4 regions of the Paenibacillus sp. SER-28 genome follow, and region 4 is predicted to be linked to each of the others. Evidence: riboswitches for the same ligand, from Rfam matches in the RefSeq annotation. Region 4 holds a riboswitch; each other region holds the start of a gene.

Region 1 (3,130 bases), on a different contig from region 4:
GGCATTCTCCACGCCAATATCTCCTTTACGCGTCGCTTCTGCCTCGGGTATAAAGGCCTGCTTGCAGCCGGGTACCTTGGAAGCGATAATCTTACGGATGCGCTCCCCTGCATGATCGGGATCGGTTAAAATGATGACCCCCCGCCGCTCCTGCGCCAATGCAATTTTACGCAGCGTCATTTTATTAATGGCGGAGCCGCCAGTTTCTATCGTATCCGCTTCAACAGCGCGGCGAATGGCCACCGTATCATCCCGGCCCTCTACCACGATCACTTCCTTGATCATTTGCGTTTCCCTCCACTGCTACACAGCAAGCTATATTTATCTTTCCCTGCTTTTGAAAACAAAATAAGAAGAGGATATCCTCTTCTTAGCATGGCATAACTATGTTGTTAATACTATCGCATTGCCCTCAACATACACAACCTGTTTTAGTTGATTTCAGGCTTTACCGGTCCGATAACATATACGGTTTTACCGTGCTTACGACCAAATTGGTTGGCTCGGCTCAAACTCTCATAATACACATCGATTTTGTGGCCTTTAATCGCGCCACCGGTATCCTCCGCACGACGGAAGCCCACCCCTTCGATGTACACCCACCAGCCGATTGGAATTATACTCGGATCGACCGCGATGGTGCGTCCTTCCGTGACACGTGCGCCGGATGCAGTACGTGTACCGATACCTGGCTCCTGTGAGGAATACGCCGTCATGGAGACATTTTGTAAAACTTTGCTATATTTAAAATTTACGCCTGCTTTACGGACAGCACTGCCCGAACTAACCGTTGTTGCCTTAACCGCATCATTGGGACCGACGGAAGCAGCAAGAACGACCGGTTTTTTCTTCGTTCCTACCGCAATGACTTTATCCACACGGTTCTGTGCAACTTCCTTGTTAACCAGCTGTTTGGATACCAACTTTCCATCATGATATACCTTTTGAACGTGCTGGACGACCACACCCGATTTGCCGCTTTGAATGACCCGATTATCGCCTTTATAAAGACTCGGATCGGCCGTTTTGATGACCTGATAAGGCACCTGTTTTTTCTGTTCGACCTGCTGTTTCTTCACACGGACGATTTTTATGTCCATGTTAGACGAAACAGAGGCATCCAACGCAGGATAAACTTTATCCGTTGATGATAATTTATAGCCCGAGGTACGAATGGCACCTTCTACTGTATTTTCTGTTGTGTACAGCTTTTTCGTCTCATTGCCTGAAGATACTTTAACCTGATTGGCACGTTTAATGACTACGCGATCGCCATCCTGTATTGCTCCATTTAGCGGCATGGAAACTGTATCATGCGGCTGAAGTGAAATGGAATGCTCGCTCAGCAAATCTTGAAGCTTGGATTCCCGGGTTTCTACCGCAGACGCCTTGCCATCGATGACAAAAAAGACTTGTTTTTTAGATTGCGTGTACATCAGAATTGAAATCATAATCGTTAGCGCGATTAGAAAAATAGCAACCAAAGCAGCCTGGCGCACATTCTCTTGCTTCCAACGCAATACGTAAGACATGCTGGATGAGCGTGACTCATGGGTATCCTTTTTCTGGAAAATGCCCATTTCCTCCGTCCTCCTTACATAGCCCGCCGTCTGGAGTAAGACATAGTTGAGATTTGACGTGACTATAACAGATTTTCTACAAGACAAGCCCAAACTACGACTGTCCTGCACCATGTACCCGTCTTCGCGGCATGCTGTCCTCCCCTGTTTAACCACAGTATGATGACAGATTTTCTTTTATTCACAACAAAAAAAGCCAGAGAAAGAGACTAGAGAGCTCTTTCGTGGCTTCCGGCATGTGTGAATATGCGGGAAAACTCATGCACGAGATGGCTTCTCTCTTGTTACGCTTACGGGGTTAGCTGTCGGGTTCGGACGTAGAGAGTCGCCCTAGCTTGGGTCAACCGCTCATGGCGGTCGCCTTCACATTCACCCCGAAGACCCAGAAAGAAATCGAAATACGGCTCCTCCACCTGTTCAATCCCATCCGGGAAAAGAATTTAGGTCGAGCCGGCTGGCGGAAGAGACGTTCCCTTCTTGCACATACGCCGGACGTACTGTAAGCCATATCGGTTCCCCCGTTCCCTGTAAAAGGGACTCAGCGAGACTGGTTCATGAAATGACTTGTTGATGTTTACATTCAAACAACAATTCACTGAAAAGATGATATCCTGTTTCTATGCATGTTGTAAAGCAGGTTTCAAGTACATTTTTTAAAATATTCGGTTAAAATATTGTAATATTCTCGAGTTTCCTGCAACAAATTCATGATTAGCTTCGTCTATCTCTTTATTTTGATCGATTTCTTCACTTTTTCATTGAATGTCAAATCGTTCCAGGGCATTTCGGGTCGTTATTGACACTAATTCCTCCACTGTAATCCCTTTGATTTGGGCTGCAGCCTCTGCTACCAGTCTCACATGTGCAGACTCATTTCGCTTCCCACGAAACGGATGAGGCGTCAGATAGGGAGCATCAGTTTCAATGAGCAGACGGTCCAGCGGCACCTGTGCGAGCACCTCTTTTGGCTGCTTGGCATTTTTGAACGTTATTGGACCACCGAAGGAAAGGTGAAATCCCATATCCAGCACCATTTTGGCTGTCTCCCAGCTACCCGAAAAGGAGTGCATGACTCCACCAATCTCACTCGCTTTTTCCTCGCGCAAAATCTTAACAATATCTTCATGTGCATCCCGGTTATGAATAACAATAGGCATCTTGAGCTCACGAGCCAGACCAATTTGATTTCGAAACACCCGATGCTGCACATCCTTCGGTGATGTATCCCAATAATAATCCAGACCGATCTCCCCGATGGCTACAACCTTTTTATGACTGCATAACGATGCAATCCATTCTAAATCGCCCTCCTGCATTGTAATAGCATCCTGCGGATGCCATCCAACTGCTGCATAAATAAAATCATACGTCTCGGCCAATTTCATGGTGGATGGAATGGTCTCACGATTAAATCCGATATTGATCATCCGCGTTACTCCTGATTCGACAGCACGTGCTATAACTTCTTCACGATCTTCGTCAAATTGTGGCGCATCCAAGTGAGTATGAGTGTCGAATAAATCCAAGGTTTACATCTCCTTTTTTTACTT
Region 2 (3,130 bases), on a different contig from region 4:
GGCCCGGATAGCGCGCTCATTCCAAGTGAGCACCTCTAGATCAATTTCATTCTTCGGGTTGCGTCGTTGAGCTTCCTCTGCAATGGCACGGACAAAATCAGAGCCTTTGCCATGTCCGCATCTGTCAGGATGCATTCCAAGACCTAGCCGGGTCACACCGATCATAGGAAAATATTGAGCAAATCCTGTTAGCTTGTTCTCTTCATCCAGTACGGCAACATATTGCTCTTGGCGAAGCGTGGGACTTCCAAATTCGACTTCAAGCGCCTTCATTTGTTCCCAGGGGAGCCAACCGTATATGTTATAAGGTGGATCATAGTGCCACTCACAGATTGCAGCCGCTTGATGCTCGTCCATCGGTACGATCCGATAGTTGGATATTGAGGCCGGCATGTGTTCCATCCTCCTTTTACACAGGTACTTCAATCATTAACAACAGATTGTAGACAAGTTGCAGAGGAATGGCAAGCGTGTTTATTTCATACCTAAGTCGGGTATACATTCAATAAGAAGGAATTACTGCTCATATGCTCCCCCAGCGGTGACGGTAAAACCGACGATGTTCGCTACAATTGAAACCTTTTGAGGTCTCAGTTCGTCAGTAAAGATAATAATTGCTGATGTTGTGGACATAAAAAACCGCAATTCGATTCCGGCCAGAATCAAATTGCGGCTAGGGTTAGCTTGCTGTGCGTTAGTTATTCTACGTTATCGTCATCAGGAATGTCTGAAGCTACAGAATGGTAAGCGTCTGTGCTCATAATTCTTTTTGCACCGACATAGCGGTTAGCGTAATAATTTTCGTTCAGTGAGCTAACTACTACACCACGTGAAGTCGAGGAGTGGGCAAATTTCCCTTCACCTACGAAGATACCTACGTGGGAAATGCCTCTTCCTGTGGTGTTGAAGAACACCAGGTCCCCAGGTCTCATTTCATCGCGGGATACAGAAGATCCCATTTTGAATTGTGATCCAGATTGATGCGGAAGTTTAATTCCCAGTTTGTTGTATACGTACATTGTGAAGCCGGAGCAATCGAATCCCTCGAGTGTAGTGCCTCCGCTTCTGTAGTTCGTTCCTTTGGCATCTTGGATGACCTGGTCCATCTTAGAGTCTGCATATGCACTGCCGCCACCGAATGTAAAAGATGTAAAGGCAATGGCAAGACCCATAGCTGCGATCGTTAGCTTCTTCTTCAAAAAAAATATACCCCTTCCAATGCCTGCGAGGTTAGCTTAAGGATTCGGTAGAAGGTTCCCCTATGACCACTCTGTTGCGAGATCAATTCACCCAAAACTGGTTCCCCCGCTTCCTAGGTGCCAGGAATTAGGCTTAACTTAAGATGTGCACCTTGGAGAGCAGTATTCACAATAACGTTATTTTTGAGATAAAGGTTACAATAAAGATTACAAAGTTGTTACTATCAGTTCACTGCGATTATTGTAACAAAGACGGCTGGCTTTGGCAAATGTTTCATTGCAAAAAGTTACAAAAAAAATCTGCTCCTAATGTCCCAGGAACAGATCTTGTTAACAGTATTCAGTTATGTGTCGTTTGCGCGAGTATGAATCAAGGTTTTTCGACAGACGGAAATGAAGTAAAAAACATAAAGGCAGGGCTTAGCTTCTACTAGAGATATCGGTATGCCATAGTCTGTACTGCGAACTGATATGCCACAGCCTGACCAGACTAGTAACAAAATGATACGATTGCTGGAGAATGAGCGCCAGCATGCCAGTCCAAATCATCGCCACGGTGCCAAATAGACCCAAGACCAGCAGCACACAAGCACCGAGCAAAAGGGATATACCGACAGCTGGGAGGAGCTGGCGAAAGAAGGCGAGCAGGGACGATAGTATGGCGTGACCACCGACAGTACCCAGTTGCATATACAGGATGCACTGCCGAATGAACCATCCGTATGCCATCCATCCAATGACATAGGGCAATAAATGCAGCAGATAAGAGGAAGATTGAAGTGCTCCTGCTACAATAGGGTAGAGTCTCGGTACTACCCAAAAGGCGGGAAGCAGCAGCAGTCCCAACTCGATGGTGTAATACAACAGCGACGACATGCCATGGCGTTTCATACCCTTGAAAAAGGACAGGCTTTGCGGTTCAGTCGCATCGGTATGCAGACTTTGATATATTCCGGCTCTAATGAAGGGAGTGATCAGTATGCGTAGTACAGTCGCCCCTAGTAGTATCCACAAATACACATGTACTTCCCGGCTGTCCATCAGAGCAATCTGGCTCTCCATCCAAAATAAGGTCTGTCCCAGCTCGTTCTGACCCTGATCAGGATAACGGAGCAATAGCGGGATAACGGCAGACTGCACCAGCCGATAGAGAAACACCCCCCACAGTAGTCGATACAGAAATAAAATGATAACGATATAGAAACGTATGCGCACCAGCGCCCAGCCCTCTTTTATAACAGTCCGCATCTATAGACACCTCACCATGACAGACTTCCAAGCAGTGTCTCCAACAGCTTGGTTACACTTATACTCCAACGGGTTTGTTGCTTTTCGTCCAATTCGGCTTTTAGGCTATTGTTAATATGCTTGTTCTCCAGTGCAATGGTATATAAGGGATCAAGGGTTACATGGGAAACGGGAGAAGTACTTTTGATCCGAAAAGTTATGCTTTTGCCCGCACCGTCCCAAGCCTTGAATATCGTGGTACCATCCTTGAAGGTAAATTGGACAGGGATCTTGGGGTAATCCGCCCCTTTTTTGCTGACCGTCACGACTGCTTCATATCCATTCTCCAGCTTGTGGTTTGTGATGTGATCCACTGAAAAGTCCGCCATCTGGCCGTCATATACATACTGTTCAAAATAGTGGCTCCATGAGCGTCCGGTGACTCTCTCCACGATACGTTGAAAATCCAGTGAGGACGGATGCTTGAATCGGTACGTCTGGACGTAGGTCCGCATAATGCGATCCATTTTTTTCATACCCACCTGACGTTCAATGCCCCGTAGTACCAGCTTGCCTCGAGAGTAGGCATTTTGCGCGTACTCAGCAGCTGAGCCGTACTTCCATGACTCACGGTTTAGCGGCTGTGGGGAGGCTACCTGTCCCGATTGTAATGGCAAGTTAGGGGTAAGCCCATATTCTTGCTC
Region 3 (3,130 bases), on a different contig from region 4:
GTATAAAGAATAAGATGGATTGTACCCCGAGTAAAATAAAGGCCCACAAGTAGCCAACATACATACTGCGAAGCACATACAACCCGTAGCCCGGCTCTTTTGCACGCGGCCATGCATTCAGTCCAACCTGACGCATAAGCCCATCACCGCCGACCAAGGAGAAGTAGAGCGCTACAGCCATGAAAAAGGTAACACCAATCTGGAAAACCATAAGAAATATAAGCATGCCCTTACCGCCTGCTTCTGCTTGCAATAAAGGCAGCATGTTCATGGTCCCAGCTATACTAGCAATAAAGTATACAACGGATAGAACAATGCCGCGTACAAATGAAGTATGTCGTCGGGTGAGTGACGCATACACAATAGCAAGTACACCCAGTACAAAGCTAAATAGGGCATAACCCGCATAGGTCATCAAATTCGCCCAAAATGTTTGCTTTTCGATATAATCGGTATAGGACGACGGGGCCGAAAAGCTTTGGGTGAAGGAGCGAACATCACCGTCTTCAAAAGTAAAAGCCAGTGTAAGTACCGAGGCGCCGATTTTTTTATCGTCTACGGTATACTTTAATCCGCCTTCTTGTTCAGTGGTCGCAAGCTTCAAATCCGACGGCTTAAAGCCAAAGCGCTTGACCCATACTGCGGCCGCCTGCTCCTTGGCTTCGAGCGTCATGCCGTCCTCAGCCACACGTACAAGCCTGTTACGTGCTTGTTCATCCGTAGAAATATCAGCCTGTGTGTAATTGGTGCTGGAGGTGATCCGTTTAAAGCTAACGACCTTGCCAGTGGATAAATCCACATGAATTTGCAGTTTACTCTTCGCTGAGGATTCAGGCAGATCGACCCGAAAGGTTTCGTAAGGGTAACTTTTTTTCCATGTACGGTCGTACTGTTGAAGTAGTTTTTCTCTAGATAAATAACCGTACAAATCTGTTTCGGCCTGATAGGTCACGACAGGCTCCTCAGGCTGTGATTCAGTATAGCCCAGCTCGGAGCGGGCGAAGTCCAATGCGTGTATGACCGCTTCTTGTTTGCTGATGACCTTTGCGTTCATTACTGATTCTGGACTCGGATTGCTAAGCGAGGGAATAAGCAATTGAAAGATAAAAAAGCAAATCAGGCCAATCCCGCCCAGCAAGCCTAATTTTTTGAAGTTGGCCGTGAGCACGACCGGTTTCCCGATAGGATTCATGAGTTTCCTCCTTAATCTGTAAATAAGAACATCCATTAAAGATATCATACTGCACAGGTTCCCGCCAACAGACAAGCGATATTCATGAAAATAGAGTGAAAGCACTTTAAAGTTCCAATAAAATTAGATAAGCTGCGATTAAACGATGCCCATTCGCAAAATAAAGCCAATTTCACGTTTTTTCGGCGAAATCGGTTTTGTGATCTGGATATAGAAGGATTATAATCTTGAGGCAATGCCTATGAAATACATAGGTAATGATATACAGTTGAGCCGAATTTCTATGGGAAAACGGGGGAACCATGTTACTGGGGTGAATTTTACAACCGATCCTGCTGGATCGGAAGTGTAAATAGGGCATACTGTGCTGCCCGAATCCGTCAGCTAACCTCGTAGGCTATGAGCAGGAACCAAGTCAGGCACTCGGTTTTCCGGTGTCTTTTTTTGTGCGTATAAAAGTGTTTGGATTGGTTAGACCGCTGCGGGTGCAGATTGCTCTTCCGATTGCTGTTATCCCCGGATTTTTTGATTGTATACCCCCTTTAATGGTTAAAATCCGGAGATAAAGGCAAACGCTTCGCTTCTTCAGAACAATTCTGCCCCCTTCGCTACTGCCCGCCAATAGCACAGGAGCCGAGTAGTGCTTGACATGCATTCTTCCTGTATTCAGGGAATGCTAATTACAGTTAACTAAGGTTTGGAAAAATCAAAAAATTCAGGGGCAACGACGATCGAAAGATCAAATGGAACGCGTAGCGAGCTTACACCGTATTAAATCACTGATTTATAGTTTTAAGGATTAGGAGAGAAGTGATGAATAGATGAATCCCAATGCAAGCTGGCTCCGGCTTTCTCCACCGCAGATATTCGTTGCGGGCTTTGCCATTATCATTCTAATAGGTAGTTTATTGTTAATGCTGCCGATCTCCAATACAACAGGAAAGTCACTTGCGTTTATAGACGCTTTGTTTACTGCCGCCTCTGCGACCTGTGTTACAGGGCTTGTCGTTAAGGATACAGGGACCTTTTTTACAACCTTTGGTCAAGTTGTTATCGCCGCGCTCATTCAGATCGGCGGCCTGGGCTTTATGACCATGGCTACCTTAATCGCGCTGGTGTTCAAGCGTCGGATTTCCTTGCGGGAGCGTCTCATTTTGCAGGAAGCGATGAATCAGACTTCTGTAGAGGGAATTGTCGGGTTAATCCGTAAGGTATTACTGTACTCACTGGTTATTGAAGGCGTATGCGCTACGATATTCTCGGTTCGCTGGTCCTTTGATATGCCCGTAGGCAGGGCGATTTATTTTGGAATCTGGCATGCCATCTCCATGTTTAACAATGCTGGTTTTGATTTATTCGGTGAATTTCGCAGCTTGACAGGTTATGTATATGATCCGATTGTTAATTTTACCGCAATGTTTCTAATTATTTCTGGCGGCATTGGTTTTGTAGTGATGTCAGACCTGGCAGAATATCGCAAGCGCAAGAGACTGTCCTTGCATACCAAGGTGGTACTCAGCATGACGGGCGCTATGATTGTAGTCGGCACGCTCGTGATTTTTGTATTTGAGTTTACGAATCCAAAGACTCTTGGCTCGCTTGATTGGGGTGGTAAGCTACTGGGATCTTTATTCCAGTCCGTTACTCCCCGTACCGCAGGTGCCAATACGCTGGACATCGCAGGCTTGCGGCAGGCTACGCAGTTTTTTATCATCATACTCATGTTTATTGGGGCTTCCCCTGGCTCTACTGGAGGCGGGATTAAGACCACAACATTCGCCCTGCTCATTGGAGCAGTGATTTCGATGCTGCGGGGGCGGGAAGATATTGTACTGTTCAAGTACCGACTTGCGCAGGGACGAATTTACAAGGCTTTGACCATCACACTGCTGGGGTTGCTGTTCGTGATCGGGGTGACCATGATTTTGTCGGCAACCG
Region 4 (3,130 bases):
TCCTACATTAGCAATGCTGCGTAAAAAACATGCGGACATTTTTAAAATGTGCGGCCCACACACCCGCCAAATTGCCCTAACCTTTGATGATGTGCCCGATTCTAGGTATACGCCGCAGGTTTTGGACGTATTACACGCTAATGGCATCAAAGCCACCTTTTTCATCGTCGGTCACCGTGCGGAAAAGCATCCGGGGATCATACGCCGTATTATCCGTGAAGGCCATGCTATAGGAAACCATTCCTATACTCATCCGGATTTTAGGAAGGCCACACCAGAACGCTTTCGCAACCAGATTACAAAAACAGAACGTATTTTACAAGCCAGCGCAGGTTTTCGCCCCAAGTTGATTCGTCCACCCTACGGTGAAATCACGGAGCCTCAAATCCAATGGGCACGTCGTCATGGCTATATGATTGTCAATTGGAATGTAGACTCTCTCGATTGGAAGGGATTAAGTAAAACACAAATTCAACGCAATGTGATCCCAGCTACCGGGCCTGGCTCTATTATTTTAATGCACGCAGGTGGAGGTCAAAGTTCCAACTTGCAAGGCACTGTCCAAGCTCTGCCGGGTCTAATTCACTCTCTAAAAGCTAAGGGCTACAAATTTGTGACAGTCCCCCGGCTACTCCACACATCGGAACGGAAATAACCATATGTTTATGATTGAGCTGCAAGCTAAAGCAACGTAAAAAGGCTGTCTTACCAGCAGAAGTTTTCTGCTCGTCAAGACAGCCTTTTTTATGGATAAGACCTGATAAGAGTCCGACCTAGTTATATGCGGTAGGATACAGGCATTAAGTTTACATAATATATATTATGTTTAATTAAACCGTATATACGTACAATGCTATTTATCAATAACGTACAGCTTCACATTTTGAAATCCAAAGTCGTTCACAAATGATTTGTTGCCAGGAATAAAGATATCAATCCGCTTTCCTGTAATGGCGCTACCCTGATCGCGAGCGACAGCTACAAAAGAATGATCCGGCAAACCTGGGTGGGAATAGCCTGTAACCAGCACTTTCGTGCCCATCGGAATGACGTTCGGGTCTACCGCAATTGTACCTAGTTTAAGCGGATTGCCGTAGTAGTCCACTGCTCCCCATTTACCATTCTCGTCGGCTGCGGCAGAATACGCTGAAGCCTTAACGTCAACTATTTTGCTATAGTTGAATGTTTTGCCCCACGCTTCAATCGTTGGCCCCTCATTCGCTGGTGCTTTCTCCGTAAGAAGCTGCGGCTTCGAATCCGAAGCTGCCTTCACTCTTTTTTCGCCAGGCACCTTAATTTGCAGACCTGCATATATATTGTTGGAAGCAATGTTTGGGTTCGCCTTCGTTAGCTCGTCTACCGATACTCCATAACGTTGAGCAAGCAAAAAGAAGGTATCGCCCTCTTTGGCAGTGTGAAGCGAAGCAGCATCCGCTACTCCAGCTGTCTGTGCCAACCCTGCAATAGCTGCGGCAAGCACCGCAAATTTCATCGTTTTACCAATATGTTTTAGATGTTTCAAAGATATGTACCTCCTCTGTTATGCCTGCGAAGTTAGCTGTCGGATTCGGACTCAGGAGAAGCCCTATGCTTGTGCAATTCACCCCTAGGCATATTCCACATCGTCTTTATGACGTATCGGAATGACTGCCGTTGTTACGTCCCCCGCACTTCCCATAGTTTGGGCCCAGCTTAAGCGGTTGTCATAACCACATGCTGTCCCGGTAAGTTTTGGCTTACTGCATATTATCACAATTTTGTAACCTTATCCGCATGAAAATGTTGGGAACCTTGAACATCATACTACACTTGTTACAATTTTGTCATCAACAAATCGATATTTGTTACGAAAGTATAGGGAAATGGTGACAAAAAGAAAAAAAGCCCTCTGTCAAACGGAGGACTTTTTTTATAGATTATATCAGCACTTCCTTACAATACTTTGGCAAGAAAATCACGGGTGCGATCATGGCTTGGAGTGCCAAATACCTGCTCTGGTGTACCTTGCTCCACAATTTGACCGTTATCCATAAAGATAATTCGATCGCCTACCTCGCGGGCAAAGCCCATTTCATGCGTCACGATTACCATTGTCATGCCGCCTTCGGCGAGCTTCTTCATTACATCCAGAACCTCTCCAACCATTTCAGGGTCCAATGCAGAAGTCGGCTCATCGAACAGCATTACATGCGGCTGCATGGCCAAAGCACGCGCAATCGCAATACGTTGCTTCTGTCCTCCGGATAGCTGGTTCGGATAGGTATTCTTCTTATCCTCAAGCCCTACGGTACGCAAGAGTTCTAGCGAAATTTTTTCCGCTTCCTTCCCTGACTGTCTTCTAACCTGTGTTGGGGCAAGTGTCAGGTTCTGCAACACTGTTTTATGCGGGAACAGATTAAAATGCTGGAACACCATCCCCATCTTCTCCCGGGTTACATTAATATTATGGCCACGAGCTGTAATCGGCTCGCCCTCAAATAAAATCTCCCCGTCTGTAGGCTGTTCCAACAGATTCATACAACGCAAAAACGTACTCTTCCCCGAACCACTGGGGCCGATGATGACGACGACTTCACCTTTGGCGATATCTATATCAATGCCTTTTAAAATCTCATTCTTACCGAACGATTTACGCAGTTGTTTAACGGTGATCACTGGCTCTCAACTTCCTTTCCCATAAACCCAGCAGCTTAGACAAGCTGAATGTCATTACAAAATAAATAGCGGCTGCGATTACGAACGGACTTAATCCTTCGTAGGTGATGTTCTTAATGACCTGGGCCTGATACATAATATCCACCATCCCAATGGTCGAAATAATGGAGGATTCTTTAATGATCGTAATAAACTCATTACCGATAGCAGGCAAAATAGATTTAAACGCTTGCGGCAAAATGACATGACGCATAGCTTTACCGCGTCCCATACCCAACGAACGAGCAGCCTCCATCTGTCCACGGTCTACTGCCTGGATACCTGCCCGGAAAATTTCAGCCAGATATGCTGAACTATTCAGAGACAATGTGATTATACCAGACTGGAGTGGGGTAAAATTGACACCCAGCGTCAAAGCAACCCCGTAGTGAATGATCATGAGTTGTACCAGCATAGGTGTGCCACGCAGGATCTC

What was found. Region 4 has a riboswitch for cyclic di-AMP ahead of ACUYLD_RS08950 (3D domain-containing protein). Riboswitches for the same ligand answer to the same signal wherever they lie in the genome.
Region 1: it holds a riboswitch for cyclic di-AMP, as region 4 does, so the genes downstream of both, ACUYLD_RS23675 (3D domain-containing protein) here and ACUYLD_RS08950 (3D domain-containing protein) in region 4, are expected to answer to the same signal.
Region 2: it holds a riboswitch for cyclic di-AMP, as region 4 does, so the genes downstream of both, ACUYLD_RS25060 (C40 family peptidase) here and ACUYLD_RS08950 (3D domain-containing protein) in region 4, are expected to answer to the same signal.
Region 3: it holds a riboswitch for cyclic di-AMP, as region 4 does, so the genes downstream of both, ACUYLD_RS21825 (TrkH family potassium uptake protein) here and ACUYLD_RS08950 (3D domain-containing protein) in region 4, are expected to answer to the same signal.

Annotation. Positions count from the first base shown of each region.
Region 1 covers NZ_JBRECM010000015.1:81,224-84,353, forward strand. Annotated here, with positions in the region: gene rnmV (ribonuclease M5) at 1-285, opposite strand, end outside; gene ACUYLD_RS23675 (3D domain-containing protein) at 432-1,580, opposite strand; cyclic di-AMP (ydaO/yuaA leader) riboswitch at 1,852-2,134, opposite strand; gene ACUYLD_RS23680 (TatD family hydrolase) at 2,336-3,106, opposite strand.
Region 2 covers NZ_JBRECM010000020.1:2,098-5,227, reverse strand. Annotated here, with positions in the region: gene ACUYLD_RS25065 (GNAT family N-acetyltransferase) at 1-393, opposite strand, end outside; gene ACUYLD_RS25060 (C40 family peptidase) at 699-1,199, opposite strand; cyclic di-AMP (ydaO/yuaA leader) riboswitch at 1,205-1,343, opposite strand; gene ACUYLD_RS25055 (hypothetical protein) at 1,620-2,447, opposite strand; gene ACUYLD_RS25050 (M1 family metallopeptidase) at 2,459-3,130, opposite strand, start outside.
Region 3 covers NZ_JBRECM010000012.1:55,384-58,513, reverse strand. Annotated here, with positions in the region: gene ACUYLD_RS21830 (CPBP family intramembrane glutamic endopeptidase) at 1-1,192, opposite strand, end outside; cyclic di-AMP (ydaO/yuaA leader) riboswitch at 1,454-1,606, shown strand; gene ACUYLD_RS21825 (TrkH family potassium uptake protein) at 2,014-3,130, shown strand, end outside.
Region 4 covers NZ_JBRECM010000002.1:736,820-739,949, reverse strand. Annotated here, with positions in the region: gene ACUYLD_RS08955 (polysaccharide deacetylase family protein) at 1-655, shown strand, start outside; gene ACUYLD_RS08950 (3D domain-containing protein) at 854-1,522, opposite strand; cyclic di-AMP (ydaO/yuaA leader) riboswitch at 1,529-1,698, opposite strand; gene ACUYLD_RS08945 (amino acid ABC transporter ATP-binding protein) at 1,933-2,655, opposite strand; gene ACUYLD_RS08940 (ABC transporter substrate-binding protein/permease) at 2,642-3,130, opposite strand, start outside.